DNA from 3 places in the Streptomyces sp. NPDC058239 genome. Region 2 is predicted to be linked to each of the others. Evidence: riboswitches for the same ligand, from Rfam matches in the RefSeq annotation. Region 2 holds a riboswitch; each other region holds the start of a gene.
The links. Region 2 has a riboswitch for cobalamin ahead of ACFVYE_RS36060 (ABC transporter substrate-binding protein). Riboswitches for the same ligand answer to the same signal wherever they lie in the genome.

Region 1 (10,449 bases), on a different contig from region 2:
TGTGAATCCTTCCCGGACACTTCAACCCCTCGACGCGCTGCTCGACACCTACGCGTCCGACGCCGTCCCGGTCGCCTGGTGCGACACCAACGAGGCCCGGATGCGCCACTACGACACGCTGGTCGCGGACGCCGGTCACCGGCCCCGCCATTGCAGCCGACGACCCGCTGTGCCGCCGCGCGGGCTACCCGGACGGACTGCGCAGCGTCGCGGTCGGCATCGGCATCGGCATCGGCATCAACCGCAGCCTGACCACGGGCACTCCGGTCCGCCTGACGGACCTGGGACTGCGCCTGTCCTGAGCTCTGTGGAGGCCGGGGCACGCCACGCGCCCCGGCCTCCGGGTTGACCACGCCGTTCACTGCGTCCGCTACGACTCCGCCGCCGAGGGCAGTCGAATGCGAACAGCGCTGTGTGCGGGTGCTGTTCAGCAAGCCGGGTGTCACGGCGGACGAGCTCATCCGTCAACCGGCGCGTGGAACCGTCCGGACGGCCCGTCGCGTCGGTCTCCACTGACCATGGAGGTTGCCGACGGGGTGGCGAGGCGGGGGCCGTACCCATTGCGTCCGTCTTGCTCCTGGAGCACCTTTCGCCCGCCTGGTGAGACTTGTTGCGACTTGCCGGAAATAACGAAACGGACCGTCAAGTCGCCGCTACAACGTGTGCGATGTGAGTAAAGAAGTACCTCGTGTGACGAGATTTTTCCTGTGAGGATTTGAACTGATCACAAGATGGTCACTAAAGTCGGGCCTCGAACCTTCGCACGATTGATCACCCATCCGGGGTGGCAGCGAAGACACCGCCGAGTCCGTGACGTGCACGGAGCCGGGGATTCACTTCCCCCCACAGCCCGGTAGGCGGCTCGAGGAAGAAGGAGCTCGCCTTCGTGGCGTCCCACCGTCGTCCCAAGCAGCCGAGCCGCACCCGCGTGACCGTGCTCACCGCAACCGCCGCCGCAGCCGTGGCCCTGACCTCCCAGGCCGCCCACGCCGACCCGAAGCCCTCCAAGGGCGAGGTCAAGGCGAAGGTCGAGAAGCTCAACCACGAAGCCGGCGCGGCCAATGAGCAGTACTACGGCGCCAAGGAGAAGCAGCAGAAGCTGGAGAAGGAAGTCGGCGCGCTGCAGGACAAGGTGGCCCGCGGCCAGCAGGAGATCAACAAGCTGCGCAACGGCCTCGGTTCGCTCGCCGCCGCCCAGTACCGCTCCGGTGGCATCGACCCGTCGGTGCAGCTCTTCCTCTCGTCCAACCCGGACACCTTCCTCGACGAGGCCTCGGCCCTCGACCAGTTGACGGCCAAGCAGACCGAGACCCTGGGGAAGATCCAGGAGAAGCAGCGGGTCCTCGCGCAGGAGCGCAAGGAGGCCCAGGACAAGCTCGGTGACCTCGCGGACGTGCGCAAGACGCTCGGCGCGAAGAAGAAGAAGCTCCAGGACAAGCTGGCCGAGGCGCAGCGCCTGCTCAACACGATGACCCAAGCCGAGCGCACAAAGATGCGCGAGGACGAACAGCGTGCCAGCCGCGCCGCGAGCGACCGGGTCGACCTGGGCAACGAGGTCCCCGCCTCCGCCTGGGGTGCCGCCGCCCTGAATGCCGCCGCCACCCAGGAGGGCAAGCCGTACGGCCGCGGCGGCACCGGCCCCGGATCCTTCGACTGCTCCGGGCTGACCCAGTGGGCCTACGCCCAGGCCAACGTCCAGATCTCCCGGGTCACTTACACCCAGGTCAACGACGGCACCCATATCGGGCGCAGCGCACTGAAGCCGGGCGACCTGGTCTTCTTCAACAACACCGAGCACGTGGGCCTCTACGCGGGCAACAACACCGTCCTGCACGCCCCGTACCCGGGCACGTTCGTCCGCTACGAGTCGATGAACACCATCGGCAGCTTCCAGTTCGGCGTGCGCGTCGGCTGACCACGCCCGAACGGGCGAATTCCCGCGCCCGCGCAGACAGTCCGCCCCGCCGGAGACCACAGGTCACCGACGGGGCGGACCTCGATTCACCGACGCCCGACCGCTCCGCCACCAAGAGCAGCACCGGATCTTCCGGAGGCGCGCAGAACCGGTCCCGCCGTCGCGCGTGCGGCTGGTTCGCAGCCATCACTCGAACACCGGACCCCGACCACCTCAGTGCAGCTCAGCGCACCCTTCCGCGTGGTTTCAGCGCCACGGGCGGCAGTTCGGGAGCGGGCAGCCGGCCCCCGTCGTAGCCCTTCACCTCGCCGAAGCGGGAGCTCTCCATCCAGCCCCTCCGGGCCTCCTCGATTTCCTCGTGGGAACGGCCGATGAAGTTCCACCACATGACGATCTCCTCCTCGAAGGGCTCGCCGCCGAGGAGCATGAGGCCCGCGTCGGTGTCCGCGCGCAAGGGGAGTTCGGTGCGGCCGCAGCCGAGGTAGAGCATGGAACCGGGCAGCACGGGTACGCCGTCGACCTCGGCCTGCCCTGACATCGAGAGCACCGCGTACTCGAAGTCCGGGTCGAGCGGCAGACGGGCCTCGGCGCCGGCGGACAGGGCCAGGTCGGCACCGACGATCGGGGTGTACGCGGTGCCGGGCGAAGTGGCGCCGTCGAGTTCGCCCAGGATCAGGGTGGCGGTGAGGCCGGGGGCGGTGACGGTCGGCAGTTCGGTGTGGTGCTGGAAGTGCGGCTCGACATGGCGGTGGGCGTCGGGCAGGGCGACCCAGAGCTGGGCGCCGTGCAGAAACCTCGCATGCGACTTCGGGCTCTCCTCGGAGTGGCTGATGGCCCGGCCGGAGGTCATCAGTCCGAGCTCGCGCGGGCGGATCGTGCGGAGACTGCCGAGGCTGTCCCGGTGCAGGACCTCTCCGTCGTGCAGCCAGCTGACCGTCTGCAGGCCCATGTGGGGGTGGGGCGGTACTTGCATCCCTGGTTCGCCGGCAATGTCGTCGGGGCCGTAATGATCGACAAAGGCCCATGCGCCGACCATTCGGCGGCCCAGATTGGGCAGCAGTCTGCGGACCTCGGTGGACTCACCCAGCCGGACATGGCGCGGGGTGAGGAGTTCACGTACTGGCTCGGCGACGACGAAGCCCCGTCCTCCACAGACGGAGAGTGCGGCCTGGCGATCGAGATTGCTCATGGCGCTCAACCTATTCCCGTGCGGGCCCGGGGTGCCGGTACCCACGCCGATAATTTAGTGGAATATTCAACCAGTGTGCCATGTTCCGGTGACTGGAGCACGGCTGAGCGTACGGCCGGGTCAGCGGCAGGACAGGGCCGGGAGCGATCCCGGGACGGTCCGTGAACGAGGAGATCAAGTGAGCGACACCTATTTCGAGTTCGGTACGACCGCCGACCGCTGGGACCGTGCGCAGATGTTCTTCGAAGCGAAGGAGTACATGACTGCGGCCCGGATTCTGGAAGGCCTGGTCGAGGAGGCGCCGGAGCAGGTCTCCCCGCGTCTGCTGCTGGCCCGGGCCTACTACCACTCGGCTCGGCTCGGCAGGGCCGAGACGGAGCTGCGGGCGGTTCTGGAGCGCGACCCGGTGGAGCACTACGCGCGGCTGATGCTCGGCCGCACGCTTGAGCGCCAGGGGCGGAGCGCGGAGGCGACCGGTCATCTGCGGATGGCGGCGGCGTTCTCCGGGGACTTCGACTTCGACACGGACCGGACAGGGCTCTAGCGGTCGCGTGGAGCGTTCGACAGGCGGTTCGGCCATTCCGTCAGGAGGGCGCCCTCGGCCGCGCCGAGTACCGGATCCGACGACTGCCGCAGCAGCGTGTTCAGCCGAGCGGCGGTGGACGGCACGTGGGCCTCGGACACGGCGGCCCCCGTGTCGTCCGCGTCTGCGGAGGCGCCGGACGCATCCGGGGTGAAGACCGCGGCATGCACGGCGTCGCGTACCCGCCGTGACACGCTCGCGTCGCCGAAGGTCGCGGGGCGGGCGGGGCAGTGCTCCGGCGGGTAGCTCAGACGATGCCGCCGTTGGCGCGCAGCACCTGGCCGTTGGCCCAGCGGGCCGGGCCGGCGAGGAAGGAGATCACCTCGGCGATGTCCTGCGGGGTTCCCAGCCGCTCCAGCGGTGCCTGGCCGGCCGGCCTCGCGATGGTCTGCTCGTCCTTGCCGTCCAGGAACAGGGCGGTGGCGGTCGGCGTGTGGTGGCGTGCTGCTCGCCCATGGCGGCGCTCCCTGTCTCAGGTGGGCCGTGAGTTCCGCACCCCGGCGAGAGCAACGCTAAAACCGATACCGTAGCGACGCTACGCTACGCAATCTGCTGACAGCGCTACCCCGCGCCCCGCAAGGCCTCTGCAGGGCCTCAGCAGGACCCCACCGGAGCCCCCGCGCCGCTCCGGACGCTCCCGTCGGACAATCCCGATGCCTTCCGCCCGTCCGTCGTGATACTTCACTCGGTCATGACCGACCTTGAGACTCCCCGCCTCTTCCTTCGCCTGATGAGCGCCTCCGATGCCTTGCAGGTGATGGCGGGCAAGCCGGGAGACGGTGCCCGCTGGGCGCCCGGATACCCGTCCCCCGGCGAGATGGCCGCAGCCGAGCGCTTCCTCGACACATGCGCGACGACGGGTGATCCCAGCCCCTTCGGTTCGTACGAGATACGTCGCCGCGACGACGGAGAGGTGATCGGCGGGCTGGGATTCCATGGCGCTCCGGACGAGAACGGACACGTCACGATCGGCTACGGCCTCGTCCCCTCGGCCCAGGGCATGGGTTACGCCTCCGAGGCGCTGCGCGCACTGCTCCTGTTCGCCCGCGACCAGGGTGTGAGCTGCGTGCACGGCGACACCGATCTGGACAACCTCGCGTCGCAACACGTCATGACAGCCGTCGGTATGCACCTGGTGAAGGAGGATGCGCAGCTGAAGCACTACCGGATCGACTGGGATCAGCAGGCCGAGGGGTGAGCCCCCGGTCGCCCGGCCCCTTACGCGTACATACAGCCGCCGGCTCAGCCGCGCACCATGGGACGACGGAACCCGCCGGGAAGCTCCCGGCGGGTTCCGATGTCTGCTGGTGGCCAGTGGTGCGTCGGTCAGCCTGCCGCGGTGGCAGCCCGGTTCGCCGCACCGTTTCCGGTCCTGACGGAGTCGGTCCCCGGCACGAGAAGCCGTTCCGTCAGCCAGCCGAAGACGAGGCCGAAGGTGATCCAGAGAGTCGCCTGCACGGCGAGCGTGGCGAGGCGGAACTCCCACAGCAAGCCGGCCGGGAAGTCCTTTCCGACCTCGTTGAACGAGGGCAGGAACGCATAGGCGATCCCGATCACGACGACGTAGGCGGCGGATGCGGTGATCGTCGCGTTCCAGTTGCCCAGGCGTGGAGCCAGCCGCTTGCCGAAGATGACGACAGCGACGGCCAGCAGCACGCTGAGGGCGACCATCAGGAAGAACAGGGCGGTGCGTCGGCCGATCGTGTCGGGGTTGCCGACGGCCGGCGGGTTGGCCGGGTACTTCAGGAACGGCACGATGTACACCGTCAGCAGAGCCGCACCCGCGATCAGGGCGGCCGTGGCCCGCGGGCCGAATCTGCCGATCCGGCCGAGGGCGTAACAGAAGACGAGGGCGGCGATGCCGCCGATCGCCACACCGAAGACGAGCACACCGGTGGCAAGGCCGGCGGTGGACTGCATGGTGCGGCTGACGAGTTCCTCGCCGCCGCCGTGGTCATGGCTGTGCGCCTCTTCGAGAGCGATGGCCGCGTCCACCCGGGACTCGCCGAGGAAGTAGGCGACGACCAGAGCGAGCGCGCCCGCGGCGAGGCCGGCCAGCATGCCGCGGACGAGCAGGGCTCTGACAGATATGGAGTTCATGAGGATTTCCCCTGGATCGGACGGTACGTCAGTGGCAGGGGAAACCGAGGAGGTGGCGGCCGTCGTGGACCCACTCGTGAACACCTTCGCCGGAGATGACCGCGGTGGCGCCCTGCTCGGCGCCGACGAAGTACAGCAGTACGAGCATGAGGATGCCGAAGAAGACCGCCCAAGGGGCAATGGCCTTCAGGGAGATGGGGGTGATCGCCGGTACGGCGGTGGCGGGGGCAGCAGTCTGTGCCATGGCAGAACCTCCTGAGGGAACACGCGTCCCGTTCGTGGTGCCTGAGACGAAGGTGCTGGGTCTGACTTCCCGTACGGGTACGGGTTCACAGTGGCGCGACCGTGCCGGATTCTCACCGGACTTCCGTCACACTTCGTCATGCTCATCGGACGATACCGCCTGGGGGCAGGCGCGGCCATGGTGCCGTCGGTGGGGCCGGAAGGCCCGGATGCCATGGTGGGTGCACTTGAGGGGCCAGACTTCAGGGAGTTGACCCGGTCATGACGATAAAGGTGATGTTGATCTCACCGGCGCTCAACGCCGCGCTGCGCGAAGCCCGTTTCGACGGCGATGCGCCGCTGGACGCGGTCGGGGTCCGGCAGGCCAGGGCCGCTGCGGCAGCCGTGCCTGCGGCCGACCGGTATGTCTGCGGGCCGTCCGAACGGTGCGCCCGGACCGCCGACGCGCTGGGGTTGCACGCCGAGCACGAACTCGCGCTCCGCGGCTGGGACATGGGCCGGTGGAGCGGGCAGCGGCTGGAGGAGGTGAGCGGCAGCGAGCCGGAGGCGGTGTCGGTCTGGATGACCGATCCTTCGGCGGCTCCGCACGGCGGCGAACCGTTGCTGGAGTTCTGCGCCCGGGTCGGCCGCTGGCTGGAGTCCGTGGAGTCCCTCTACGGCGACGAGGGCGGCTGTGTGCTCGGGGTCGTCGAGCCTGCGGTGGTGCGGGCGGCGATCGTATCGGCGCTCGCTCTGCCGACGGGGGCGTTCTGGCGGCTGGACGTCGCCCCTCTGACGCTGACCGGGCTCAGCGGCCGGTCCGGACGGTGGAACCTGCGCTGTGGGCAGCCGCTGTCCCCCGCTCCGGGGCACTGACGTCCTCCCGTGGCCCACGGTATGAACAACTGACGTGCCGGAACCGCCGGTCAGCGCCTACTGTGGTGGTGCAGCTGGTTCGCCCTGTCCGCCAGACAGGCGCGTCGCAAGAGGGAACCCGGTGGGAATCCGGGACTGCCCCGCAGCGGTGAGTGGGAACGACCGCCGTCATCAAGCACTGGACCCGATACGGGGCCCGGGAAGCGACGGCCAGTAGGTGTCTCGTACGCGAGAAGTGCCCGCGAGTCCGAAGACCTGCCACTGCCCGTGCGCGTCGGACGCGCTCGGTGATCTCGGTGACCTCGTGGGCGGGTCGGCGTACATATCGGGCAGGGCACGCGCGCCTCCACGGCGCTGCGGTTCCGCCCGGTCCGTCATCCCTTCGCGCCTTCGATCCGTCCCGGGGTCGTATCAGGACACACGCTCGCGAAGGAGAGTTCCGTGACCAGCAAGTCCGCAGCCGCGGCAGCCCGGGCCACCGTGTACGGATATCCCCGCCAGGGGAGCAACCGCGAACTGAAGAAGGCCGTCGAGGGTTACTGGAAGGGCCGGGTCTCCGCAGCCGCCCTCCGGGAGACCGCCGCCGGCCTGCGCCGCACCAACTGGCGCCGGCTCGCAGACGACGGCATCCACGAGGTCCCGACCGGCGACTTCTCGTACTACGACCATGTGCTGGACACCAGCGTGATGGTCGGTGCCGTACCGGCCAGGCATCGTGAAGCCGTCGAAACCAATGGGCTGGACGGCTATTTCGCGATGGCGCGCGGTACGCAGGATGTGGCGCCGCTCGAAATGACCAAGTGGTTCGACACGAACTACCACTATCTGGTTCCGGAGCTCAGTCCCGACACCGTCTTCACCGCCGACTCCACCAAGCAGGTCGCGGAGTTCGAGGAAGCGCGGGCGCTCGGGCTCAGCCCTCGCCCGGTGCTCGTCGGTCCGGTGACCTATCTGCTGCTGGCCAAGCCCGCTCCGGGCGTCACCGCCGGCTTCGAGCCACTGACGCTGCTCGACCGGCTGCTGCCGGTGTACGCCGAGGTGCTGGCCGATCTGCGTGCCGCCGGTGCCCGGTGGGTGCAGCTCGACGAGCCCGCCCTGGTGCAGGACCGCACCCCGGCCGAGCTGAACGCCGCCGCCCGCGCCTACCGTGACCTGGGCGCGCTCACCGACCGGCCGAAGCTCCTCGTCGCCTCCTACTTCGACCGGCTCGGTGCGGCCCTCGCCGTGCTGGCAAAGGCGCCGGTCGACGGGCTCGCCCTCGACTTCACCGGTCCGGCGGCCGCCAATCTGAGGGATCTCGCCGCAGTCGGCGGTCTGCCTGGCAGGCGGCTGGTCGCCGGGGTCGTCGACGGCCGCAACGTGTGGATCAACGACTACCAGCAGTCCCTCACCACGCTCGGCACCCTGCTCGGCCTCGCCGGCCAGGTCGATGTGGCGGCCTCCTGCTCCCTGCTGCACGTCCCCCTCGACGCGACCGCCGAGCCTGACATCGACCCGCAGGTGGCCCGCTGGCTGGCCTTCGCCCGGCAGAAGTCCGCCGAGATCGCCACCCTGGCCCGGGGCCTCGCACAGGGTACGGACGCGATCGCCGCCGAACTCGCCGCGAATCGTGCCGATCTGGCCTCGCGGGCCGGTTCTGCGCTCACCCATGACCCGGCGGTACGGGCCCGGGCCGCTGCCGTCACGGAGTCCGACGGGCACCGTGAAGCGTCGTATCCGCAACGGGCAGCGGCCCAACGTGACCGTCTGCGGCTTCCGTTGCTGCCGACCACCACCATCGGTTCGTTCCCGCAGACGGCCCGACTGCGCACCGCACGCGCCGATCTGCGGGCCGGACGCATCGACACCGCCACCTACGACGAGCGCATCGAGTCGGAGATCCAGGAGGTGCTGGCGTTCCAGGAGAAAGCGGGCGTCGATGTGCTGGTGCACGGCGAACCCGAACGCAACGACATGGTGCAGTACTTCGCCGAGCAGCTCGTCGGGTACCTCGCGACTCAGCACGGCTGGGTCCAGTCGTACGGCACACGGTATGTCCGGCCGCCGATCCTGGCCGGGGACATCTCCCGGCCGGAGCCGATGACGGTGCGCTGGACGACGTACGCGCAGTCGCTCACCGCCCGTCCGGTCAAGGGCATGCTCACAGGTCCCGTCACCATGCTCGCCTGGTCCTTCGTCCGTGACGACCAGCCGCTCGCCGAGACCGCGCGCCAGGTCGCCCTCGCGCTGCGGGACGAGGTGAACGACCTTGAGTCGGCCGGAAGTTCGGTCATCCAGGTGGACGAGCCCGCCCTGCGCGAGACGCTGCCGCTGCGGGCCGCCGATCGCGCCGGGTATCTGGCGTGGGCGACCGAGTCGTTCCGGCTGGCCACCAGTGGCGTACGTCCCCGAACTCAGATCCATACGCATATGTGCTACGCGGAGTTCGGGGACATCATCAGGGCCATCGACGACCTGGATGCCGATGTGATCAGCCTGGAGGCGGCCCGCTCGCATATGCAGGTGGCCGACGAACTGGCATCGGCGGGCTATCCGCGGGAGGTCGGTCCCGGTGTGTACGACATCCACTCCCCGCGGGTGCCGAGTGCCGACGAGGCAGCGGCTCTGCTGCGCAAGGGGCTCGAAGCGATTCCCGCCGAACGGCTGTGGGTCAATCCCGACTGCGGCCTGAAGACCCGGGGTTGGCCGGAAGTACGAGCCTCGCTGGAGAACCTGGTCTCGGCAGCCACCGAGGTGCGGGCGGCTCTGCCGGGTAGCGCCCACTGACGGCGGTGCGGCCCGGGACGGGCGTCGCCCCGGGCCGCACCAACCACGGATGGCTGCAAGAAGTGTGGTCCGTACCAAAGCCTTGACACGGTCTGGGTTCACTTCTTAAATCGCATACAGAACGAAGGCCTCTCCCCCCGAACCCCCAGGATGAGGGTTTGTCATATGCATGACAGATTCTCGATACTCTGAACGGGAAGGACCCCATGACCTCCCCCCACCTCACCCGACGCCTCCTGGTGTCCGCTCTCTCCGTACTCGCCCTCGTCTCGGCCTCCTCCGGTCTCGCGACCGGGGTGCCTGTGCCCGAACCACGGGCCGCCGCGGCGGCAGCGTCGTTCACCGACGATTTCGACGGCCCCGCGGGCTCCGCCGTCGACGGCAGCAAGTGGCAGATCGAGACCGGCGACAACGTCAACAACCATGAGCGGCAGTACTACACGGCCGGGAACAGCAACGCCGCACTCGACGGCCAGGGCCACCTCGTCATCACCGCACGCAGGGAGAACCCGAACAACTACCAGTGCTGGTACGGCACTTGTGAGTACACCTCGGCGCGGCTGAACACATCCGGAAAGTTTTCCCAGACGTACGGTCACGTCGAGGCCCGGATGAAGGTGCCGCGCGGTCAGGGCATGTGGCCCGCCTTCTGGATGCTGGGCGACGACATCGGCCAGGTCGGCTGGCCCAATTCGGGCGAGATCGACGTCATGGAGAACGTCGGCTTCGAACCGTCCACGGTCCATGGCACCTTGCACGGCCCCGGCTACTCCGGCTCCGGCGGGATCGGCGCCGCGT
Region 2 (10,449 bases):
ACGACGATCCGGCGGCCGCCTGGCAGCCGGGCGGGGACCGGGCGACGGCCCCGGGGGAGCGGTGAGGGCCGTGACAGGGATGGGAACAGTCGTGCGGACGCGGCGGGTACGGGAGGCGGCCGGGGCCCTCGGTGTCCGCGTTGTGCTGCTGGTCTTCTGGGGTACGGCAGCCGTCCTGGCCCGGTGGTGCACGCAGCCGCAGCAGGGCGGTGGCGAATCGGTTCGGCACAAGGCGTAACTGGAGGCATGTCACCCAGTTGATTCGGCGTCGGGACGGTTCCCCCGCCGTCCCCGGCAGCCGTACCGAATGATGGAGAGGAAGCTCATGAGCGCGATTCATCCCAAGATCACCGAGGTTCTGACACACACCTTCAAAGTGCCCGTCGTCGAGATCCGCCCGGATTCCACGATGGACAGCCTGGAGATGGACTCCCTCGCCGTCGCCGAGTTCGCCGTCCTCATCAGGGAGACAATGGGCGGCGACGGGGACTTCGACAAGCTCCCCAAGGACGCCACCCTGGCCGACATCACGCGGTACATCGACGCGACAGCCGGCAGCGGGGCGCTGATGGGCGGCGAAGCACCGGCGAGCAACACCCGATGAACAGGCCCGCGATTGCCGTAACAGGCCTGGGAATGATCACCCCGGTCGGCAACGACACCGAATCCACCTGGAAAGGTGTGTGCGCCGGAGTCTCGCCGGTGCGTACCGTCGCGGCACTCGAAGGGTGCGCGATCGACTTCGCCTGCACGGTCGACGGTATCGATCTGGACGCCGCGATCGGCGGGCGCACGTCCTTCCGGATGGGGAAGTACGTCAAGTTCGCCGTTGTCGCCGCCCGGGAGGCGGTCGCCGACGCCGGACTCGACCCGGCGCAGTGGGAGGGCAGCAGGGTCGCGGTGGTCGTCGGCACCAGCAGCGGAGGCTCCGCCGCACTGACCGAGCAGGCCGTCGTACTCGACCGGCTCGGACCGGATGCCACCTCGCCGTCGGGCATCCTGCTCACCATTCCGAACATGCCCGCGGCCGAGATCGCCATCCAGTTGCGGGCCACCGGTCCCAGCCTGGCACCGTGCACCGCCTGCTCCTCCGGCGCCACCGCACTGTCCGTCGCCCGCGATCTGCTGGTCACCGGACAGTGCGACATCGCGATCGCCGGAGCCACCGAGTCGATCGTCTACCCGGTCGCCATGACCGGATTCGCCCGGTCCGGAGCCGCGGCCCGGGCGGAGGGCGACCCGGCCAGGCGGTGCCGGCCCTTCTCGGCCGACCGTGCCGGGCTGGTCATGGGTGAGGGCGCCGCCGTCATGGTGCTGGAACGGGCGGACGACGCCGTCGCCCGGGGCGCCGCGCCGCGGGCACTGCTCGCGGGCACCGGCGCCACCACCGACGCCCACCACCCCACAAGTCCGCACCCTTCCGGCGCGGTCGCCCAGGCTGCGGTCGAGGCCGCGCTGCGCGACGCGGGCTGGGCGGCCGAGGACGTCGAGCATGTCAACGCACACGGCACGGCGACACCGATCAACGACGCCACCGAGGCCGCCCTCATCGGCCGGGTCTACCCGCACCGGCCGCCCGTCACCGCCCCGAAGGGCGTACTCGGGCACTGCATGGGGGCAGCCGGAGCGATCGAGGCCGGACTGACCGTCCTGACGCTCCAGCGCGGAGTCGTACCGCCGATCGCCAACCTGGATGCCCCGGCGCCCGAGTTCGACATCAACTGCGTCACCGAGCGACCTCTGCGGCAGCCCATCCGGCGCGCCGTCAGCCACTCCTTCGGCTTCGGCGGGCACAACGCCGTGATCGCTCTGCAGCGTCCTTAGGCATCGGGCAGGTGGTGCGACGGTCGCACAGCCCGGCGTACCACCGGCCACACCACCCATGAGCTGCGCGGAGGCTCGTGATAGCTTGCCGAAGCCAGTCAAACTCCACGTAGGGGTCAGGGAATCCGGTGAGAATCCGGAACTGACGCGCAGCGGTGAGGGGGACGGGCGGGGCCACGGCCACTGGGACCACCCGCGGGTGTCCTGGGAAGGCGTCCCGTCCGTAGGAGCCCGAGTCCGAAGACCTGCTGGCACCTGCGACCCGGTACCGGGCGCAGGACTCCGTACACCGGGCTCCGCGCATGAGCCCCGAGACGCAGAGGGACTCCGTGCCGTCCATAGCCAGCCCTGTCCGCACCATCGCCCTGCTCTCGGCGGGATTCGTCCTGCTGACCGCCTGCGGGGGCGGAACGAGCAGCTCTGCCGCGAAGTCCGGCTCCGCCGACGGATACCCCGTGACGCTGAAGAACTGTGGACGCACCGTCACCGTCGAAGCCGCACCCCACCGGGCCGTCTCGGTCGACCAGGGATCGACGGAGATCCTGCTCTCCCTCGGCCTCGCCGACCGGCTGGCCGCCACCTCGACCTGGACCGACCCGGTGATGAAGGGCCTGGAGAAGGCCAACGCCAAGGTTCCCAGGATCGCGGACAACCGGCCGTCGTCGGAGAAGGTCCTCGACCAGGAACCCGACTTCATCAGCGCGGCGTTCGAGTCGACGCTCGCCAAGGGGGGCGTCGCACCCCGCGAACAGTTCGAGGAACTCGGCGTCCCCACCTATGTCTCGCCCGCCGACTGCACCGGCAAGGACAACAGCGGCGGCGGCGACGGAGCCCGTACCGCGCCACTGACCATGGACAGTGTGTACGACGAAGTGCACGACCTGGCTAAGGTGTTCGGCGTGCAGAAACGCGGCGACACGCTCGTGGCGCAGCTGCGGGCCCGGGTGAAGAAGGCGACCGAGGGCGTCGACGCCTCCGACGCCACCCTCCTCTACTGGTTCTCCGACTCCAAGGCCCCGTACCTGGCCGGCTGCTGCGGAGCGCCCGGCATCATCACCAGGGAACTCGGCGCGAAGAACGTCTTCGACGACACCCATGAGGAATGGCCGCAGATCAGCTGGGAGACCGTCGCCGACCGCAACCCCGACGTCCTGGTCATCGGCGACCTGACCCGCAAGGCACAGACCGCCGAGAGCGCCGCGAAGAAGATCGAATTCCTGGAGTCCAACCCCGTCACGAAGAACATGGACGCCGTCAGGCACAAGCGGTACGTCCTGCTGAGCGGCCAGGCCATGAACCCGTCCATCCGGACGGTCGAGGGTGTGGAACGCGTCGCCGCCGGGCTGCGCACATTCGGATTCGCGGGGTGACGGACACCGAACGGGCCACGGCGGTGGACGCGCCACGGGCCTGCGAAGCAGCCGTGCGCAGTGGCACGGGGATACGGAAGCTGCGCGGCGGAGCCCTGTGGGCCTGTGGCATCGCACTGCTCGTGCTGTCCGTCGCGGTCGCCGTCACCATCGGACCCGCCCGTATCTCCGTCGCCGACGTCTGGTCCACGGTCGCCTCCCACCTCGGCTGGGGCCGGTCACGGCTCACCCCGATCCGGGACGGCATCATCTGGAACCTGCGCATGCCGCGCACCCTGCTCGCCGCGGTGTGCGGCGCCGGGCTCGCGGTGTGCGGAACCGTCATGCAGTCCCTGCTCCGCAACCCGCTCGCCGACCCGTTCGTCCTCGGCGTCTCCTCCGGAGCGTCGACCGGCGCGGTCGTGGTTGTCGTCCTCGGCGTCGGCGGGGGAGCGGTGTCGATCTCGACCGGCGCGTTCATCGGCGCACTGTGCTCGTTCGCCCTCGTTCTGCTGCTGAGCCACACCCTGGGCGGCACGACCGACCGGGTCGTCCTCTCCGGTGTCGCGGCCATGCAGTTGTTCTCCGCGCTCACCTCCTTCGTCGTGATGACCGCCGCCGACGCCGAGCAGACCCGCGGGGTGCTGTTCTGGCTGCTCGGCTCGCTCAGCGGGGTCGGCTGGACCGATGTGTGGATCTGCTCCGCCGTCCTCGTCGTGACGCTGCTGATCTGCCTCGGTCACGCCCGTACGCTCGACGCCTTCGCGTTCGGTCAGGACGCCGCCGCCACCCTCGGCGTCCATGTCGCGCGCACCCGGATCGTGCTTCTCTGCACGACCGCGCTGCTGACCGCCGCGCTCGTCAGCTCGGCCGGTGCCATCGGCTTCGTCGGTCTGGTCCTGCCGCACGCCGCCCGTGCGCTCGCCGGCTCCGGGCACCGGCTGCTGCTGCCGGTCACCGCCCTGGCCGGGGCGGTATTCCTGGTCTGGGTCGACACCCTCGCCAGGACGGTCCTCGACCCGCAGGAAGTGCCCGTGGGAGTCGTCACCGCCCTCATCGGCGTGCCCGCTTTCGTCCTGGTCCTGTACCGCAGCCGGAGGATCACATGACGGGTGGGGCCACCGAGGGGCTGTGTGCCGAGCGGGTCAGCCGGGAGGCGGGCGGCCGCCTCATCCTCGACGGGGTCCATCTCGCCCCGCCGCCCGGCGCCACCGTCGGGCTGATCGGGCCGAACGGCTCCGGCAAGTCGACCCTGTTGCGGGTGCTGGCAGGAGTCCTCGCCCCGGATGCGGGCGTGGTCACCCTCGACGGCCGGCGGCTCGACGAGATCGGTCGCCGAACCGTGGCCCAGCGGGTCGCCGTGGTCGACCAGCATGCCGTCACCCAGGTCGAGTTGAGCGTCCTGGACGTGGTACGCCTCGGGCGTATTCCGCACCGCAGGGCTTGGTCGGCACCCGGCCGGGCGGACGACGACGCGGTGCGCGAAGCGCTGGAGCGGACCGGTCTCGCCGATCGCGGCGAGCAGTCCTGGCACACCCTCTCCGGAGGCGAGCGGCAACGTGTCCAGATAGCGCGCGCACTGGCCCAGCAGCCGCGTGAACTGCTGCTGGACGAGCCGACGAACCACCTCGACATCCAGCACCAGTTGGATCTGCTGTCGCTGATCACCTCGCTGCCCCTCACCGGTGTGATCGCTCTGCACGACCTCAATCTGGCCGCGATGTTCTGCGATCGGATCGTCGTCATGAAGGAGGGGCGGGTGGTGGCCGCCGGGACCCCGGCGGAAGTGATCACCGAGGAGCTGATCGCCGACGTCTACCGGGTCAGGGCGCGGGTCACTCCCGACGGCCCGGACGGACGGCCCTCGGTGCGCTTCCTGCCGGAGCGGCCGGAGCGCCGCCTGCCGTAGCGAGCCGGGCCGTCGCAGGACCGGCAGGGCGAGCGATCCGGGTCCTGGCGCGGCGGGAGACCCGGATCCTGACGCGGTGGGAGAGCGGACCCTGGCACGACACGGGTCCGCACCTCATTCTCGGTGCGGCGCTCCCCCGGTGTCGGACCCGGGCGCCGGGGTGGTTCCCGTGTCCGCCTGGCCGCCGAGTCCGGCGGTGGTGTTCTCGGCAAGGCCGTAGTGGCGGTAGAGCTCCTCCTCCTCGGCCACGGACAGATGCGCGTCCGCGTCCACTCGTGGGGCTTCCTTGACGCGGTCCTTCGAAAGCGGGATGTGCAGGTCGGAGCCCACTCGGCGGGCTCCGGAAAGAGGAACGAAACTCTCCTTCATACCGAACAGGCCGGTTTTCACCGTGATCCAGTCCGGACGGCCGGTGTTGTCGTCGACGTACACCCGGCCCACACTGCCCACCTTCTCGCCCGCGGTGTCGTACACCGTGAGGCCGTCGAGCTCTCCGGAATCCGTGAAACCGTCAGCGGCTCCCATGACCGATTCCTCCTCGCCCGGGCGCGTCCTGTGGCTGGGCCACATCAAGGGAGGCGCGTCCTTTTCCCATCGCGCCTCACCCGGATGGCCGCTGCAACCTCCCTGACCGTGGAGGCCGGGCGCCACATGCCCGGCATTTCGGCGGTGGCCGCCCGCCAGGGCGGTGCGCATGCCGACCTCGCGTTGGGCCGATGGGGTGAATCGTGGAAGATGTGCATTCGGAATGCGGGCGCGGAAGCCGAGGCTGAGCGGCCGAAACACCCGACGCCGAAGAACCGGTGATGCGCCCCTGTCATGACAGCGGGAGACGTCGTGCGGGGGCCTGACCGCAGATGCGGCGGGGCGTCTGCGGTCAGGCCGCCGCACCATGGAACCGCACCATGAAACCGCGCGGATCCGTCCGGCGTTGTATCCGGTATGAACACGTTGCGCGGCACGTTCGACGAGGACGCGGAGCTCTACGACCGGATGCGCCCGCGCTATCCGCCGGACCTGGTCACGGAACTCGCGGCCGTGGCCGGCCTCGGCACGCGGAGCAGAGTGCTCGAAGTGGGGTCGGGCACCGGCCAGTTGACCGTTGCACTCGCGGGGCTGGGATGCGAGCTGACGGCCGTCGAACTGGGCCCCTCGCTGGCGGCCGTGGCACGGCGCAATCTGTGCGGCTTCCCCCGCGCACATGTCGAGGTGTCGCCGTTCGAGGAGTGGACGCCCCCGAGGGCCCCCTTCGATCTCGTGGTGTGCGCGACCGCCATCCACTGGATCGACCCCGTGCTGCGCTTCACGAGAGCGGCGGACGTCCTACGGCCCGGCGGGACGCTGGCGATCGTCACCACCCATCATGTGGCGGGCGGCAGCGGCGACTTCTTCGAGCAGGCACAACGGTGCTACGAGCGCTGGGACCCCGCCACCCGCCCGGACATCCGGCTTCGGGACGAGGCGTTGGTGCACACGGTCTTCGGTGAACTGGAACAACCCCCGTGGGACGGGCCCGTCCGGGTGCGCCGTCACGCGCGGGAGATCACGTACACCGCCGAGCAGTATCTGGACCTGCTGATGACCTACTCGGGCCACCGCGATCTCGCCCCCGACGCGCGGCACGGTCTGTTGACCTGCATCCGGGCCCTGATCGACGAGCGGCACGGAGGGAGCATCACCAAGCGGTATCTGCATGAACTCCTGACCGTGCGGAAATCCGTGTGAGCACCCGTGACACACCTCCCTGCCGACACCGTCGGCCATAGGATCGGCGAGCCCGGACAGAGTACCGCCGCGCGGCCCGCCGGGTACCGGCCGACGACCGTCAGGAGAGCCCGTTGACCAGCACCCCGCACCGCATGGACCCGGCAGGCGGCTGCCCGCACGCGGACAACGCCAGGCTGCTCGCCCAGGGGGCCGTGGCCTCCGTCGTTCTTCCCGGCGACGTGGCCGGAATGGCCGTGCTCGGACACGACGCGCTCAAGGAGTTCCTCGCCCACCCCCATGTGGCCAAGGGCGCACGCCACTTCACCGAGCTGGCCGAGGGACGCATACCCGACGGCTGGCCGCTGAAGACGTTCGCCACCGTGCAGGGCATGACCACCGCCGACGGCGACGACCACCGACGGCTGCGCTCACTGGTCAGCAAGGCGTTCACCGCCCGGCGGGTGGAAGAACTGCGACCGCGGATCGAGACCGTCACCGCCGATCTGCTCGACGGAGTCGACCGGGCCGCGGCCGAGGGCGACGGCACGGTCGACCTGCGCGCCCGGTTCGCCCTGCCGCTGCCGATGGGTGTCATCTGCGAACTCCTCGGGGTCGGCGCCGAGCACCAGGACCGACTGCACCATCTGTCCAGCCGGGTGGTCGCGACGGACACCGGCCCCGAGGAGGTGATGGCCGCAAACCGGGAGCTGGTGGCGCTGCTCACGGCGCTCGCGGCCGCCCGGGCGGAGCAGCCGGGCGAGGATCTGACCAGCGCCCTGATCGCCGCCCGTGACGAGGGCGGCGGCCGGCTCGGTCAGCACGAGCTCATCGGCACCCTGCTCCTGATGATCATCGCGGGGCACGAGACCACGCTGAACCTCATCACCAACGCCGTCCGCGCGCTGTGCACCCACCCCGACCAGCTCGCCCTGGTCAGGTCCGGCCGGGCACGCTGGGCGGACGTGGTGGAGGAGACACTGCGCTGGGACAGCCCGGTCAGCTACTTCCCGTTCCGCTATCCGACCCGCGACCTCACCCTCGACGGGACCGTCATCCCGAAGGGCACACCCGTGCTGGCGGGATACTCGGCCGCCGGCCGGGACAAGGCCGCACACGGCCCCGACGCCGACCGGTTCGACGTGACCGGACCGGCCGGGGACACCGCGGCCCGGCACCTTTCGCTCGGCCACGGACCGCACTACTGCCTGGGTGCGCCGCTCGCCCGGATGGAGGCCACGATCGCCCTGGAGCGGCTGTTCACCCGATTCCCCGGCCTGGACCTCGCCGTACCCGCGACGGCGCTGCCCCACCGCGCGGGCTTCGTCGGCAACAGCACCGCGACGCTTCCGGTACGTCTGCGCCCCGGCACCCCGCCCGGCGCGGCCTGACGGCCCTGGCACATATGATCGACGGGCCAACCGCCGACCGTCGTCCCGTCGTCCTGCCGCGCCACCGGGGGTGCCCCATCCGTTCCGTACGCATCCGGCTCCCCGAACAGCGCGGTGAACTGCTGACCCGGCACGAGGACGGTCTGGACCTTCCCCATCTGGTGTGGCGGCTCGGGCCGGGGTGGCGGGTGTGCAGCAGTGCCGTGCTCGGCGGAGGCATCGGACCGCGCGCCTGGATCCTCAACGCCCAGGTGCCCGGCGGCTATCCGCGCCTGGACCCCGACCGCCATCTCGCCGAGATCGCCGCCGCGGAACACCTCACCGGACCCGGCGCCGGACTGATGACGGCCGCCGATGTCACCGCGTACACCGCCGCGGCCGACGAGGGCGTGACGGCAACCGCCACCTGCGGACTCGGCGTACGCGGCTGGGCCGCGGCCCCGGACGAGGGCACCGGGACGCCGCCGCGGCCGGGCACGGTCAATATCGTCGTCACCCTGCCGGTGGCACTCTCCGACGCCGCACTCGTCAACGCGGTCGCCACGGCGACCGAGGCCAAGGTCCAGGCACTCCTGGACGCGGGACTCGACTGCTCCGGCACTCCCACCGACGCCGTCTGCGTCGCCGCCCCTTCCCCGGGGCCCGCCGTCGGCGAACCCTTCGCGGGACCCCGCTCCCGCTGGGGTGCGCGACTCGCCAGGGCCGTACACGCTGCCGTCCTGGAAGGTGCGCTGCGGCAATCCTGAGAACCCACCGCGCCGCGAGCCGACCGGGGCGCGGCCGATGAAGGGAGTCCTCTCATGACCTCAAGCGCTGCCGACGCCGCCCCGCAGCGGCCGACCGTCGCCGTCCTCGGCACCGGAATCATGGGATCCGGCATGGCCCGGAGTCTGCTCCGGGCCGGCCTCGACGTCCGTGCCTGGAACCGCACGCAGGCCAAGGCGGCCCCGCTCACCGCCGACGGTGCCACGGTCACGGACACGGAGGAGGAAGCCGTACGCGGCGCCGATGTCATCGTCACCATGCTCAACGACGGTCCCGCCGTCGCCGCCGCGCTCACCGCCGCGCAGCCGGGGCTGCACACCGGCCAGGTGCTCCTCCAGAGCTCGACCGTCGGACTCGACGCCACCTCCGATCTCGCCCGGCAGGCGATGGACGCGGGTCTGGTCTACCTCGACGCACCGGTCTCCGGTACCAAACAGCCCGCGGAGCAGGGCACGTTGACAGTCTTCGTCTCCGGCCCCTCCACCGCCCGGGCGGTGGTGAACCCCGTCCTGGACGCGATCGGACAGCGCACGGTCTGGGTCGCGGAGACCCCCGGGGCGGCCTCGCGGTTGAAGCTCGTGGTCAACACCTGGGTCATCACCATGGTCAACAACATCGCGGAATGCCTCAACCTCGCCGAAGGACTGGGGATCGACCCGCAGACGTTCCTCGGCGTCATGAAGGGCGGCCCGCTGGACTCCGCCTATCTCCAGGGCAAGTCCGCCGCGGTTCTCTCCGGTGACCTCACCCCGAGCTTCGCCCTGTCCACTGCGCTGAAGGACACCCGCCTCATCCTGGACGCGGCGGAGAAGTCGGGGGTACGCCTGGACCTGGTCGCCGCTTCGGCAGACCGTTTCGCGCGTGCCGAGGCGGCAGGGCACGGCGGCGAGGACATGATCGCCACCTACTACGCGGGCCGCGCCGAGGAGAAGGACGGCGACTGATTGCCGCCGGACGGCCCGCTCAGGGTGCCGGAGCAATCCGCTCCGGCACCGCCGAACCCCGTGGAGCCGTCAGACGACCTGCACCTCGTGCCGCTCCTCGGATCGTCGCACAGCCGCGCACGCCGCCACCGGACGCCCCAGGCGGCTCCGGCGTCCCGCAGGTCGTGGTCATCGGGGGTGTGGCCTGCGGTGACGGCGTCGACGGGCTGGCTCATGGTGTTCCTCGCACGGTGACGAGTCGGTGGAAGCGCGGCCTGCCGCTTCCGTGGCGGGAGCGCGGGCGGCGCACTTTGCGGCGTGCGGCGGGACCGGCTGTCCGGAGGGGGAGGTCGGGCGGCGGTGGAGGCACCCGATGCGATGCCGAAGCCCGGTGCCGGGACCTCGTCGGGGCTGATCAGGACGGAGCGACGGCCGTCCGTCCCGACCGGGACGTCGCCGTCGAACATGACCCGGCGCAGCTTGCGGTCGTGGCTGTCGGAGTCGTCCACGCCGTGGTGCTGGGTGCGGCGCCCGGTGCAGCTCAGCTGCTCAACGGCGCCGGCCGCAGCAGGGGCCCGGGCGAC
Region 3 (10,449 bases), on a different contig from region 2:
GCTCCGAAATCCCGCGCAGTGCCCAGGGGTTGGACTTCTTCATGAAGTCCCGGTTGGTCTCGTCGAACACGTACTCCGCCGACAACTTCTCGTACATCCAGTCGTCGACGACCCCCGCCGTGGCGTCGTACCCGAAGAGGTAGTCCACGGTCGCGGCCATCTCGAAGGCGCCCTTGTACCCGTGGCGCCGCATGGCGGCCATCCACCGCGGATTCACCACCCGCGCCCGGAACACCCGGTGCGTCTCCTCGCCCAGTGTCCGCGTCTTCACCTGGTCCGGCGTGGCGCTGTCACCGACGTACGCCTCGGGCGACTCGCCGGTCAGATGCCGCACCATGGCGACCATGCCGCCGTGGTACTGGAAATAATCGTCGGCATCCACCAAGTCGTGTTCCCTGGTGTCGACGTTCTTCGCCGCCACCGCGATCCGCCGGAACGCCGTCTCCATGTCCCCGCGCGCCGCCCGCCCGTCGAGCCCGCGCCCGTACGCGTAACCGCCCCACACCGCGTACACCTCGGCCAGATCCGCGTCGCTCCGCCAGTTCCGCGCGTCGATCAGCGGCAGCAGGCCCGCCCCGTACGCTCCCGGCTTCGACCCGAAGATGCGTGCCGTCGCCCGACGTCGGTCGCCGTGCTCCGCCGTGTCCTCGTCGGCATGCGCCCGTACGTAGTTGACGTCCGCCGGCTCGTCCAGCTCCGCCACCGCCCGTACCGCATCGTCGATCAGCCCCACCACATGCGGGAACGCATCGCGGAAGAACCCGGAGATCCGCACGGTCACATCGATGCGCGGGCGTCCCAGCTCGTTCGACGGCACGACCTCGAACCCGGTCACCCGCCGCGACGCGTCGTCCCACACCGGCCGGCAGCCGAGCAGTGCAAGGATTTCCGCGATGTCGTCGCCCTGGGTACGCATGGCGGAGGTGCCCCACACGGTCAGGCCGACCGACTTCGGGTAGTCGCCGGTGTCGGCGAGATACCGGGCGATCAGGGAGTCGGCGAGCGACTGCCCGACCTCCCACGACAGCCGGGACGGAATCGCCTTCGGGTCCACGGAGTAGAAGTTGCGGCCCGTCGGCAGCACATTGACGAGCCCGCGCGTGGGCGATCCGGACGGGCCGGCCGGTACGAAGCCGCCGTCCAGCGCCCGCAGAATGTGGTCGATCTCGTCCGTCGTCCGGGCCAGTCGCGGTACGACCTCCTCGCACGCGAAGCCCAACACGGCCACCGCGTCCGGGAGTTCGAAGCCCAGTACGTCCCGTACCAGTCCTGCCGCAGCCGCGATGTCCCAGCCGCGCTCCTCCATGCCCTCGGCGAGCCGGCGGCACAGCTGCTCCAGCAGGTCGATCGCATCCGCACCGGTGCGCGCCGGGCCGTCGACCAGTTCGGTCAGCTCGACCGGCACCTTCACCGCGGCACCGGGCTCGGCCAGCAACTCCTTCTCACTGAGCCCGAAGTGCTCGGCGATCGACGCCCGCAGCCCCGGCAGCGCGTTCGCCGTACCGCCCCACACCTGGGAGGCGCGCAGCACGGCCAGCACCAGGTTGACCCGCGCCTCGTCGACGGGACCGCCGCCCAGGATGTGCAGGCCGTCCCGGATCTGGACGTCCTTGATCTCGCAGAGGTAGCCGTCGATGTGCATGACGAACGAGTCGAAGTCGTCCTCGCCGGGCTGTTCGTCGACATGGAGGTCGTGGTGCAGCTCGGCGGCCTTCACCAGTGTCCAGATCTGCGCCCGGACCGACGGGGCCTTCGTCGGGTCGAGATCGCTGACCAGCGCGTACTCGTCGAGCAGCTGCTCCAGCTTGGCCAGGTCGCCATAGGTGTCGGCGCGCGCCATCGGCGGCACCAGATGGTCCACCACCGTGGCGTGCCCACGCCGCTTGGCCTGGGTGCCCTCGCCCGGGTCGTTGACGATGAACGGGTAGATCAGCGGCAGTTCGCCGAGCACGGCGTCGGGGCCGCAACCGGCGGACAGGCCGAGGCCCTTGCCCGGCAGCCACTCCATCGTGCCGTGCTTGCCCATGTGGACGACGGCATCCGCGCCGAAGCCCCCCTCCGATGTTGCGGCCTCCAGCCAGCGGTACGTCGCCATGTAGTGGTGGGAGGGCGGCATGTCCGGGTCGTGGTAGATCGCGATCGGGTTCTCGCCGAAGCCGCGCGGCGGCTGGATCAGCACCACCACGTTCCCGAACTGCAACGAGGCGAGGACGATGTCGTCCCCGTCCACGTACAGCGAACCCGGCGGCTCGCCCCAGTGCTCCAGCATCGATTCGCGCAGCTGCGGTTCCAGCTTGTCGAACCAGGCCCGGTAGTCGGCGAGCGGCACACGCGCGGGGGCTGCCGCGAGCTGTTCCTCGGTCAGCCACTCCACATCGTGGCCACCGGCGTTGATGAGTCGGTGGATGAGCTCGTCGCCGTTGTCGGGGTGCCCGTCGACTCCGTAACCGGCGTCGCGCAGGGCGTCCAGGACCCGCACCGCCGATGCGGGCGTGTCCAGACCGACGGCGTTGCCGACGCGCGAGTGCTTGGTCGGGTAGGCGGTGAAGACGAGGGCGAGCTTCTTCTCGGCGTTCGCCTTGTGCTTCAGGACGGCGTGACGCACCGCGATTCCCGCGACGCGCGCGGCGCGTTCGGGGTCGGCGCGGTACACCGGTACGTCGTCGGGGCCCTGCTCCTTGAAGGAGAACGGGACGGTGATCAGACGGCCGTCGAACTCGGGGATCGCGACCTGCATCGCGGCGTCCATGGGGGAGAGCGCGGCGTCGGAGGCGTCCCACGCGGCGCGCGCGGAGGTCAGGCACAGGCCCTGCAGCACAGGGACGTTCAGATCGGCGAGCGCGCCGATGTCCCAGGCCTCGTCGTCGCCCCCGGCGGAGGCGTCCGACGCACGGGTGCCGCCTGCCGCGAGCACCGTGGCGACCAGGGCGTCGGCCCTGCCGAGCAGTTCGTAGAGACCGGCGTCCGCGCCGCGCAGCGAACCGCAGTACACGGGAAGGGCGTTGGCGCCACGTGCCTCGATCGCGTCGCAGAGGACGTCGACGAACGAGGTGTTCCCGGACAGCTGGTGCGCCCGGTAGAAGAGCACGCCGACGGTCGGGCGGCCCTCGACGAACTCCCGGCCGCCGTGCAGGCCCCACTCGGGCATCTTCTGCGGCTCGGCGAAGCCGTGGCCGGTCAGCAGGACGGTGTCGGAGAGGAAGCGGGCCAGTTCTACGAGGTTTCCGGGTCCGCCCTCCACGAGGTAGCGCAGCGCCTCGGCGACGACACCGGCGGGTACGGACGACTCGGCCATCAGCTCCGCGTCCGGCACGGCCTCGCCACCCAGCAGCACGGTGGGGACGCCGGACGCCTTGAGGACGGCCAGCCCGTCCTCCCAGGCGCGCTTGCCGCCGAGGAGCCGGACGACTGCGACGGAGGAACCCTCGATCAGTGCGGGGAGTTCCTCGTGGGCGTCGATGCGGGTGGGGTTCCCGATCCGGTACGGCGCGCCGGAGGCGCGGGCGGCGAGGAGGTCCGTGTCGGCGGTCGACAGCAACAGCACGGTGCTCATAGGGGCGTTCATGCGCGTGCTCCAGGTGCTCCGGGGGCGATGAAGGGAAGTCCTGACGGTGCGCCCGACTCGATGAGCCGCAGCAGCGCGTCGGTGTCCGCGTGTTCTTCGATGAGGTCGCCGAGGCGGTCGAGCTGTTCCTCGCGCAGCGCGGCGAAGCCGGTGTCGGGGGCGGGGACGAAGCGCCGGCCGGCGGCCCGCGCGACCTCGGTCAGGAAGCGACGGCGGAATTCGTCGCTCTCCAGCGAGCCGTGCCAGTGGGTGCCCCACACCGCGTCGACCCGGCAGCCGTCCAGGAACGGCTCGCCGCCGCGTACATCGGCGACGCCGTGGTGGATCTCGTACCCCTCGACGGGGGCGCCGAGCGCCTCGCCGGCGGGGCGGGCAAGGGTCTTCTCGCGGTCGAAGCGGATGCGTACCGGCAGCAGGCCGAGGCCGTCGATGTGCCCGGCCCTCGACTCGACGTCGTCCTCGATGTGTTCACCGAGGATCTGGAAGCCGCCGCAGATGCCGAGGACCGGCCGGCCCTCGGCGGCACGCCGCACCAGGGCGTCGGCGAGGCCGCGCTCGCGCAGCCAGGCCAGCGCGTTCACGGTGCCGCGGGTGCCCGGCACGATGACGAGGTCGGCGTCGGCCAGCTCCTCGGGGCGGTCCACGAACCGGACGACGACGCCCGGTTCGGCGGCCAGTGCGTCCACATCGGTGAAGTTCGACATCAGGGGTACGGCGCACACCGCGACGCGCAGCACGTCGTCGCCGTGCGGCGGCGCGACGACCGATTCGCGTACGGCTCCGCGCAGCGAGACCCTCAGACCGTCCTCCTCGTCGATGCCGAGGCCGTGGGCGAAGGGCAGCACCCCGAAGGTCTGCCGCCCGGTGATCCCGCGCAGCATCTCCAGTCCGGGCTCCAGCAGCGACACGTCGCCGCGGAACTTGTTGACGAGGTAGCCGGCGATCAGCGACTGGTCCTCGGCATCGAGCAGCGCCGTCGTACCGAAGAACGAGGCGAAGACGCCACCGCGGTCGATGTCGCCGACGACCACCACCGGGAAGCGTGCCGCCCGTGCGATGCCCATGTTCACGATGTCCGTGCGCCGCAGATTGATCTCGGCCGGACTGCCCGCCCCCTCGCAGATCACTGCGTCATACGTGCCCCGAAGCTGCTCCAGACAGTCCACGACCGTGCCGAGAAGCGCTTCCTGCCTGCCTCCGTGGTAGCCGCGTGCGCTCATCTCGCCCACCGGCCTGCCCATCAGGACGACCTGGCTGGAGCGGTCGCTGCCGGGTTTGAGCAGGACCGGGTTCATCAGCGCGGTCGGCTCCACCCGGGCGGCCTGGGCCTGCATGGCCTGGGCGCGCCCGATCTCGGCACCTTCGCGGGTGACGAACGAGTTCAGCGACATGTTCTGCGCCTTGAAGGGCGCCACCTTCACGCCCTGGCGCACGAGCCAGCGGCAGATACCTGCCGTGACGACGCTCTTGCCCGCGTCCGAGGTGGTTCCGGCGACCAGCAGCCCGCCGCTCATGTCCGTCTCCGTCCTGCGATCCGACGTCCTGTGAACTGAAGTCCTGCGGACCGAAGTCCTGCGATCCGTCGTCCTGCGATCCGTCGTGCGGCGAGGCCCGCGCCCAGTCGTCCCGCCACACACACGCCGAGGGCCAGCGCACTCACCCGGCGCGACAGCCGTACCGCGCGTTCGATGTCCTCGGTCTCCACCGCCCGGCCGGTCTCCCCGTTGAGGACGGGGCGGTGTTCGACCCGGCCGCCGTACGCGAGGGTCCCGCCGAGCCGTACGCCGAGCGCACCCGCGAACGAGGCCTCCACCGGGCCCGCGTTGGGGCTGGGGTGCTTCGCCGCGTCGGCCCGCCACGCCCGTACCGCTCCACGTGGGCGCCCCCCGGCGGCCACGGCGAGCAGGGCTGTGAGCCGGGCACCGGGCCAGCCCGCGAGGTCGTCGAGGCGGGCCGAGGCCCAGCCGTAGCGCCGGTGGCGGGGCGACCTGTGGCCGACCATGGCGTCGAGGGTGTTGGCGGCCCGGAAGCCGACGAGCCCGGGCACACCGGCCAGCGCACCCCACACCAGGGCGCCGACCACGGCGTCCGAGGTGTTCTCGGCCACGGACTCCACCACGGCGCGGGCGATCTGCGGTCCGTCGAGGGAGTACGGGTCGCGCCCGCACAGGTGCGGCAGCCGCTCGCGGGCCGATTCGATGTCACCGGCGGCCAGGGCGCCGCCGATCGCCCGCGCCTCACGTCCCAGGGACGTACCGCCGACGACGGACCAGGTGGCGGCCGCGGTCAGTGCGACGGAGGCGGCGGGGTGACTGCGTACGGCACGGGTGATCAGCGCGGCACCACCCGCGGCGCCTCCGGCGCAGACGAGCGTGTGCAGCGCGCCCCACCCACGGTGGTCGCGCCACAGACGGCGCTCGACGTCCGCTGCGGCCCGCCCGAAGGCGGCGACCGGATGTCCCCTGCGGGGGTCACCGAGCAGCAGATCGCCGATCAGACCGGCCGTGGCGCCGTACGCGAAAATGCGGTCGGCACGCACGGCTCAACCGGCCGTTACGCCTCGAAGGACCTTCGTACAGGCGGCTCTCGTCGAGAGCGCCACAGCAACGGACGCACGGCAGCCAGGCATGGCGATATGTCCTCACTCAGGGTCCGCGCCCTGGTTCGACGTGACCGGCGACGAGAGTCTCCTGGCTCCCGGATCCGCAGTTCCCCCGGCCTTCCAACCCGCTCGCGCGTGCCGTGACTTCCGGTGTGGGGGACTGCTCCCCGGTGACAGTGGCGGGACCGCGCCGGATTCGCACCGGCTTCCTCTGCTGTCGCCGTAATTGGCTCCGGCAGTCCACCACGCTCCGCGAACGCCCGTCAACTTGCCGTTGACCTGCGACGGTGCAGTGTGCTGAGCCCCACATCGGGCCGGACACACCACAACGGGCCGGACACACACGAGGTGTGTGTCCGGCCCGACGGGGGAGTGCGTGCGGAAGGGCTCAGGCGACGATCAGATAGATCCCGTACGCGACCGCCGCAGCGCACAGCGCGAAGCAGACGTACGCGCCGGCGCGGGCCAGCAGCAGCGAGCCGCCGGAGCCGCCCTGCGCCGCCGGCTCGGGCTGCTTGGAGAGACCGACGATGCCCAGGGTGAAGAAACCCACCAGCGCGACGGTGACGACGAGGGAGACGCCGAAGACGGAGCCGAGGGCTGCCCAGTCGATGTTCATGCTGAATCCTTAGACGGCCTGCCCGGGTGGCCGGCCTAGACGGTGGCGGGTCGCGCCGGGTCCTGGGTGGTTCCGGCCGGAGCCGGAATGGTGGTCTTGAGGTCCTGAGCCGCTGCCTGGGCCGCGGTGAGCGGCGGGCTGACGGCGGCGATGGCCGTGGTGACGACGCCTGCGGGCTCGGCGTCGCCGCTTGTCGGCGCGACATCGCCGTGGCCGACCGGCTTGCGGCGCGACACCAGCCAGATCGCCCCGGAGCCCGCGACCAGCAGCGCCGCGACGACCACGACACCCCAGGTGCCCTGCTTGGTGAGGAGTTCCGCGCCCGCGCCGACCAGGCCTGCGGCCGGCAGGGTCAGACCCCAGGCGACGAACATCCGGGTGGCGGTGGACCAGCGGACCACGCCGCCCTGGCGGCCGAGGCCCGCGCCCATCACGGCGCCGGAGCAGGACTGGGTGGTGGAGAGGGAGAAGCCGAGGTGCGAGGAGGCCAGGATGACCGTGGCCGCGCTGGTCTGGGCGGCGAAGCCCTGCGGCGGCTTGAGGTCGGTGAGGCCGCTGCCCATGGTGCGGATGATGCGCCAGCCGCCCAGGTAGGTGCCGAGTGCGATGGCCGTACCGGCACAGACGATGACCCAGACCGGCGGGTTGGAGCCGGGGTGCAGGACGCCCCCGGTGACCAGGGCCAGGGTGATGATGCCCATGGTCTTCTGCGCGTCGTTGGTGCCGTGGGCGAGGGAGACCAGTCCGGCCGAGGCGATCTGGCCGGCGCGGTAGCCCTTGGCAGTGGCCTTCTCCTGGGCGTCGTTGCGGATCTTCCCGCCGATCCGGTACGTCAGCCTGGTGGCCAGCAGTGCGGCCAGACCGGCGACGATCGGGGCGGCGACCGCGGGGAGCAGCACCTTGGTGACGACGGTGCCGCCGTTGACCGACGACCAGCCCGCCGACATCACGGCTGCGCCGATCAGACCGCCGAACAGGGCGTGCGAGGAGCTGGACGGCAGTCCGACCAGCCAGGTCAGCAGATTCCACAGGATGGCGCCGACGAGTGCCGCGAAGATGACTTCCGTCCGCAGCCCGTCCTCGTTGATGATCCCGCCGGAGATCGTCTTGGCGACCTCGACCGACAGGAACGCGCCGACGAGGTTGAGAACGGCGGACATGGCCACCGCTGTCTTCGGTCTGAGTGCGCCGGTCGAGATGGTGGTCGCCATCGCGTTGGCGGTGTCGTGGAAACCGTTCGTGAAATCGAACACTAGAGCTGTCACGATCACAATCGCGAGTAGCAGCGTGATGTGTTCCATTTACCCAGGCAATCGTTCGACGTCATTGGCACGTGGACCGTAGGCAACCTGGATGAACGGAAGATGAACTGGGCAGGGCGCTGTGGTGACTCCAACTGGAGTCAGGTCGTTCCGTTTGTCCTTCGCGGTGCGGTGCGGACCGGGCGCAGGGCCGATTCGCACCCGATTCGCGCCCCTGTCACCCCTTTTATGAACTTCTCCGGTTTGTGACTTATCCCGCCGATCGCATGCCCGTTCGCCTCCAGGGCTGACAGGATCTCCGCATGAGCGATCAGCAACGGGACGCGATCGAACGTGCCTGGGACGGCGTCGTCGCCACCGCCCGCAGGACGGCGGCGGACGGCCTCGTCGTCGGGACCTCGGGAAACGTGTCGGCACGGGTCGGCGGGACGGTCCTGGTCACCCCGAGCGGAGTGCCGTACGACCGGCTCCGCCCCGAGGATGCCGTCGGCGTCGATCTGGAAGGCAACCGCGTCCTCGGCGAACTGGCCCCGACCAGTGAACTCCCGCTCCATCTCGCGGTCTACCGGAACAGCGACGCGGCCGCCGTCGTGCACACCCACGCGGTGCACGCCACGGCCGTCTCCACCCTGGTCCCCGAGGTCCCTCCGGTCCACTACGCCGCCGCCATGCTCGGGGGCCCCGTCCGGGTCGCGGCCTATGCGCGCTACGGGACCGAGGAGCTGGCCGAGAACATGCTCGACGCTCTGCAGGGCCGTACGGGCTGCCTGCTCCAGAACCACGGAACCGTGACCTACGGGGCGACCCTGGACGAGGCGTACGACAGGACCGCCCAGCTGGAATGGCTCTGCCGACTCTGGCTCACCGCGAGCTCCGTCCCCGGACACACCCCGACCCTGCTCTCCCCGGCCCGGCTGCGCGACGTACAGGAGGCACTGAAGGGATACGGACAACCGGGCTGACCCGACCCCTGCCGGTCCCCGCCGTCCCGGCTGTCCCGTCCCATCCGCCCGTCCTGCCCCTGCCGGGGCACCGGACGGCCCGCGTCCGCTGGCAGGGTGCGGCGCACCCCCCGACACTGAAGCAGTGCGCCCGGCAACAGTCACGGCAGCAGCCGTCACCACGATCCTCGGCGTCGGTGCGGCAGCGGTCGCGGCCGGCCGGTACGCCAGCGACGCCGCCCTCGGGGTGCCGTCCGGACGACCGCTCCCCGCCGACCGCAGACTCACAGTGCACGCCACAGCAGCCGGGCAGGTCACCCTGACGCGCTCCTTCGCCGCCCTGCGGCCCGGTACGTACGGACTGGTGGGCGACGACGTCCACGCCGTCGTCGGCCCGGTGATCGAACACGCCCACCACGCCCCCGACACCGTCGTCCGCAGACTGGAACGAGTCAACCGCGGCAGCCTGGAAACCGGCGCCGAGGTCCGCATCACCCCGCAGCTGCACAGCGGCGACCCCTCATCGGCCCTCGGACTCGATCACAGGGAAGTCGAGATCCCCGGCGAACTCGGTCCCCTGCCCGCCTGGTTCCTGCCCGGTCCCCGCAACACCTGGGTCATCACCGTGCACGGCCTCGGCACCACCAGGGAACACCCCATGAACGTCATGGAGTTCCTGCACGATCTGAGCCTGCCCGTGCTCGATCCGGCCTACCGCGGCGACGCTGGGGCCCCGCGTTCCCCGGACGGCCTCGCTCACCTCGGCGAGTCCGAATGGCGCGACCTGGACGCGGCGATCCGCTTCGCCGTGCGGTACGGAGCCGAGAAGGTGGTCCTGCACGGCTGGTCCACCGGCGCCTCGATGGCGCTGCACGCGGCCGTCAACTCCGCGCTCCGCAATCGGATCTGCGGTCTCGTCCTCGACTCCCCGGTCCTGGACTGGGTCACCACGCTGCGCGCCCTGGCCGTCGCCCGCGGTGTCCCGGCCGCACTGCTGCCGCTCGCCGTCCGCGCCGCCCAGGGGCAGACAGGGATGCGCGGCGCCCGGCTCCTGGACGGCTCCCTCGCAACGGCGCTGCGTGTCCCGACCTTGATCTTCCACGGCCCGGACGACACCCTGGCCCCCTGGCAGCCGTCCCGCGATCTTGCCGCCCGCCGTCCGGACCTGGTCACCCTGCGCGCCGTACCGCAGGCTCCGCATGCGGCGATGTGGAATGCCGACCCGGTCCACTACGAAGAGGCCCTGCGCCGCTTCCTCACGCCCCTGATGTGACCCGATGCGAGGGATCGGCCGATTGGTGCCGGACCCGCCCGCCACCCCCTTCCACCGCGAATTCGGGTTCCGTTTGGGCTTTCGGGCCGTCAGGGGCAAGACTGCTCCCCGTGACGTCCCGTACCCCGCGCGACTCCAGGCTGCGACTTGTCCGCCCGCGACCCCTTGTCACCGCTCGCAAGGCCGT

Region 1: it holds a riboswitch for cobalamin, as region 2 does, so the genes downstream of both, ACFVYE_RS19580 (CbtB-domain containing protein) here and ACFVYE_RS36060 (ABC transporter substrate-binding protein) in region 2, are expected to answer to the same signal.
Region 3: it holds a riboswitch for cobalamin, as region 2 does, so the genes downstream of both, ACFVYE_RS00330 (cobalamin biosynthesis protein) here and ACFVYE_RS36060 (ABC transporter substrate-binding protein) in region 2, are expected to answer to the same signal.

What each region holds. Positions count from the first base shown of each region.
Region 1 is NZ_JBHVWS010000016.1:139,691-150,139, reverse strand. It holds partial or broken gene ACFVYE_RS19620 (RNA-binding protein) at 409-604, shown strand; gene ACFVYE_RS19615 (NlpC/P60 family protein) at 887-1,915, shown strand; gene ACFVYE_RS19610 (pirin family protein) at 2,139-3,104, opposite strand; gene ACFVYE_RS19605 (tetratricopeptide repeat protein) at 3,283-3,648, shown strand; gene ACFVYE_RS19600 (hypothetical protein) at 3,645-3,881, opposite strand; partial or broken gene ACFVYE_RS19595 (SDR family oxidoreductase) at 3,935-4,117, opposite strand; gene ACFVYE_RS19590 (GNAT family N-acetyltransferase) at 4,379-4,885, shown strand; gene ACFVYE_RS19585 (CbtA family protein) at 5,014-5,787, opposite strand; gene ACFVYE_RS19580 (CbtB-domain containing protein) at 5,816-6,031, opposite strand; adenosylcobalamin (AdoCbl) riboswitch at 6,077-6,169, opposite strand; gene ACFVYE_RS19575 (histidine phosphatase family protein) at 6,292-6,885, shown strand; cobalamin riboswitch at 6,944-7,163, shown strand; gene metE (5-methyltetrahydropteroyltriglutamate--homocysteine S-methyltransferase) at 7,327-9,651, shown strand; partial or broken gene ACFVYE_RS19565 (family 16 glycosylhydrolase) at 9,858-10,449, shown strand, end outside.
Region 2 is NZ_JBHVWS010000048.1:37,434-47,882, reverse strand. It holds gene ACFVYE_RS36080 (acyl-CoA dehydrogenase) at 1-65, shown strand, start outside; gene ACFVYE_RS36075 (hypothetical protein) at 80-238, shown strand; gene ACFVYE_RS36070 (acyl carrier protein) at 326-604, shown strand; gene ACFVYE_RS36065 (beta-ketoacyl-[acyl-carrier-protein] synthase family protein) at 601-1,824, shown strand; cobalamin riboswitch at 1,903-2,092, shown strand; gene ACFVYE_RS36060 (ABC transporter substrate-binding protein) at 2,127-3,194, shown strand; gene ACFVYE_RS36055 (FecCD family ABC transporter permease) at 3,248-4,282, shown strand; gene ACFVYE_RS36050 (ABC transporter ATP-binding protein) at 4,279-5,082, shown strand; partial or broken gene ACFVYE_RS36045 (PRC-barrel domain-containing protein) at 5,212-5,607, opposite strand; gene ACFVYE_RS36040 (hypothetical protein) at 5,692-5,889, shown strand; gene ACFVYE_RS36035 (class I SAM-dependent methyltransferase) at 6,025-6,807, shown strand; gene ACFVYE_RS36030 (cytochrome P450) at 6,942-8,177, shown strand; gene ACFVYE_RS36025 (adenosylcobinamide amidohydrolase) at 8,192-8,923, shown strand; gene ACFVYE_RS36020 (NAD(P)-dependent oxidoreductase) at 8,978-9,886, shown strand; gene ACFVYE_RS36015 (hypothetical protein) at 9,850-10,374, opposite strand; gene ACFVYE_RS36010 (putative leader peptide) at 10,415-10,449, opposite strand, start outside.
Region 3 is NZ_JBHVWS010000001.1:59,674-70,122, reverse strand. It holds gene cobN (cobaltochelatase subunit CobN) at 1-3,553, opposite strand, end outside; gene ACFVYE_RS00335 (cobyric acid synthase) at 3,562-5,079, opposite strand; gene ACFVYE_RS00330 (cobalamin biosynthesis protein) at 5,076-6,104, opposite strand; cobalamin riboswitch at 6,249-6,380, opposite strand; gene ACFVYE_RS00325 (hypothetical protein) at 6,556-6,786, opposite strand; gene ACFVYE_RS00320 (anion permease) at 6,822-8,087, opposite strand; gene ACFVYE_RS00315 (class II aldolase/adducin family protein) at 8,351-9,010, shown strand; gene ACFVYE_RS00310 (alpha/beta hydrolase) at 9,135-10,262, shown strand; gene ACFVYE_RS00305 (hypothetical protein) at 10,448-10,449, shown strand, end outside.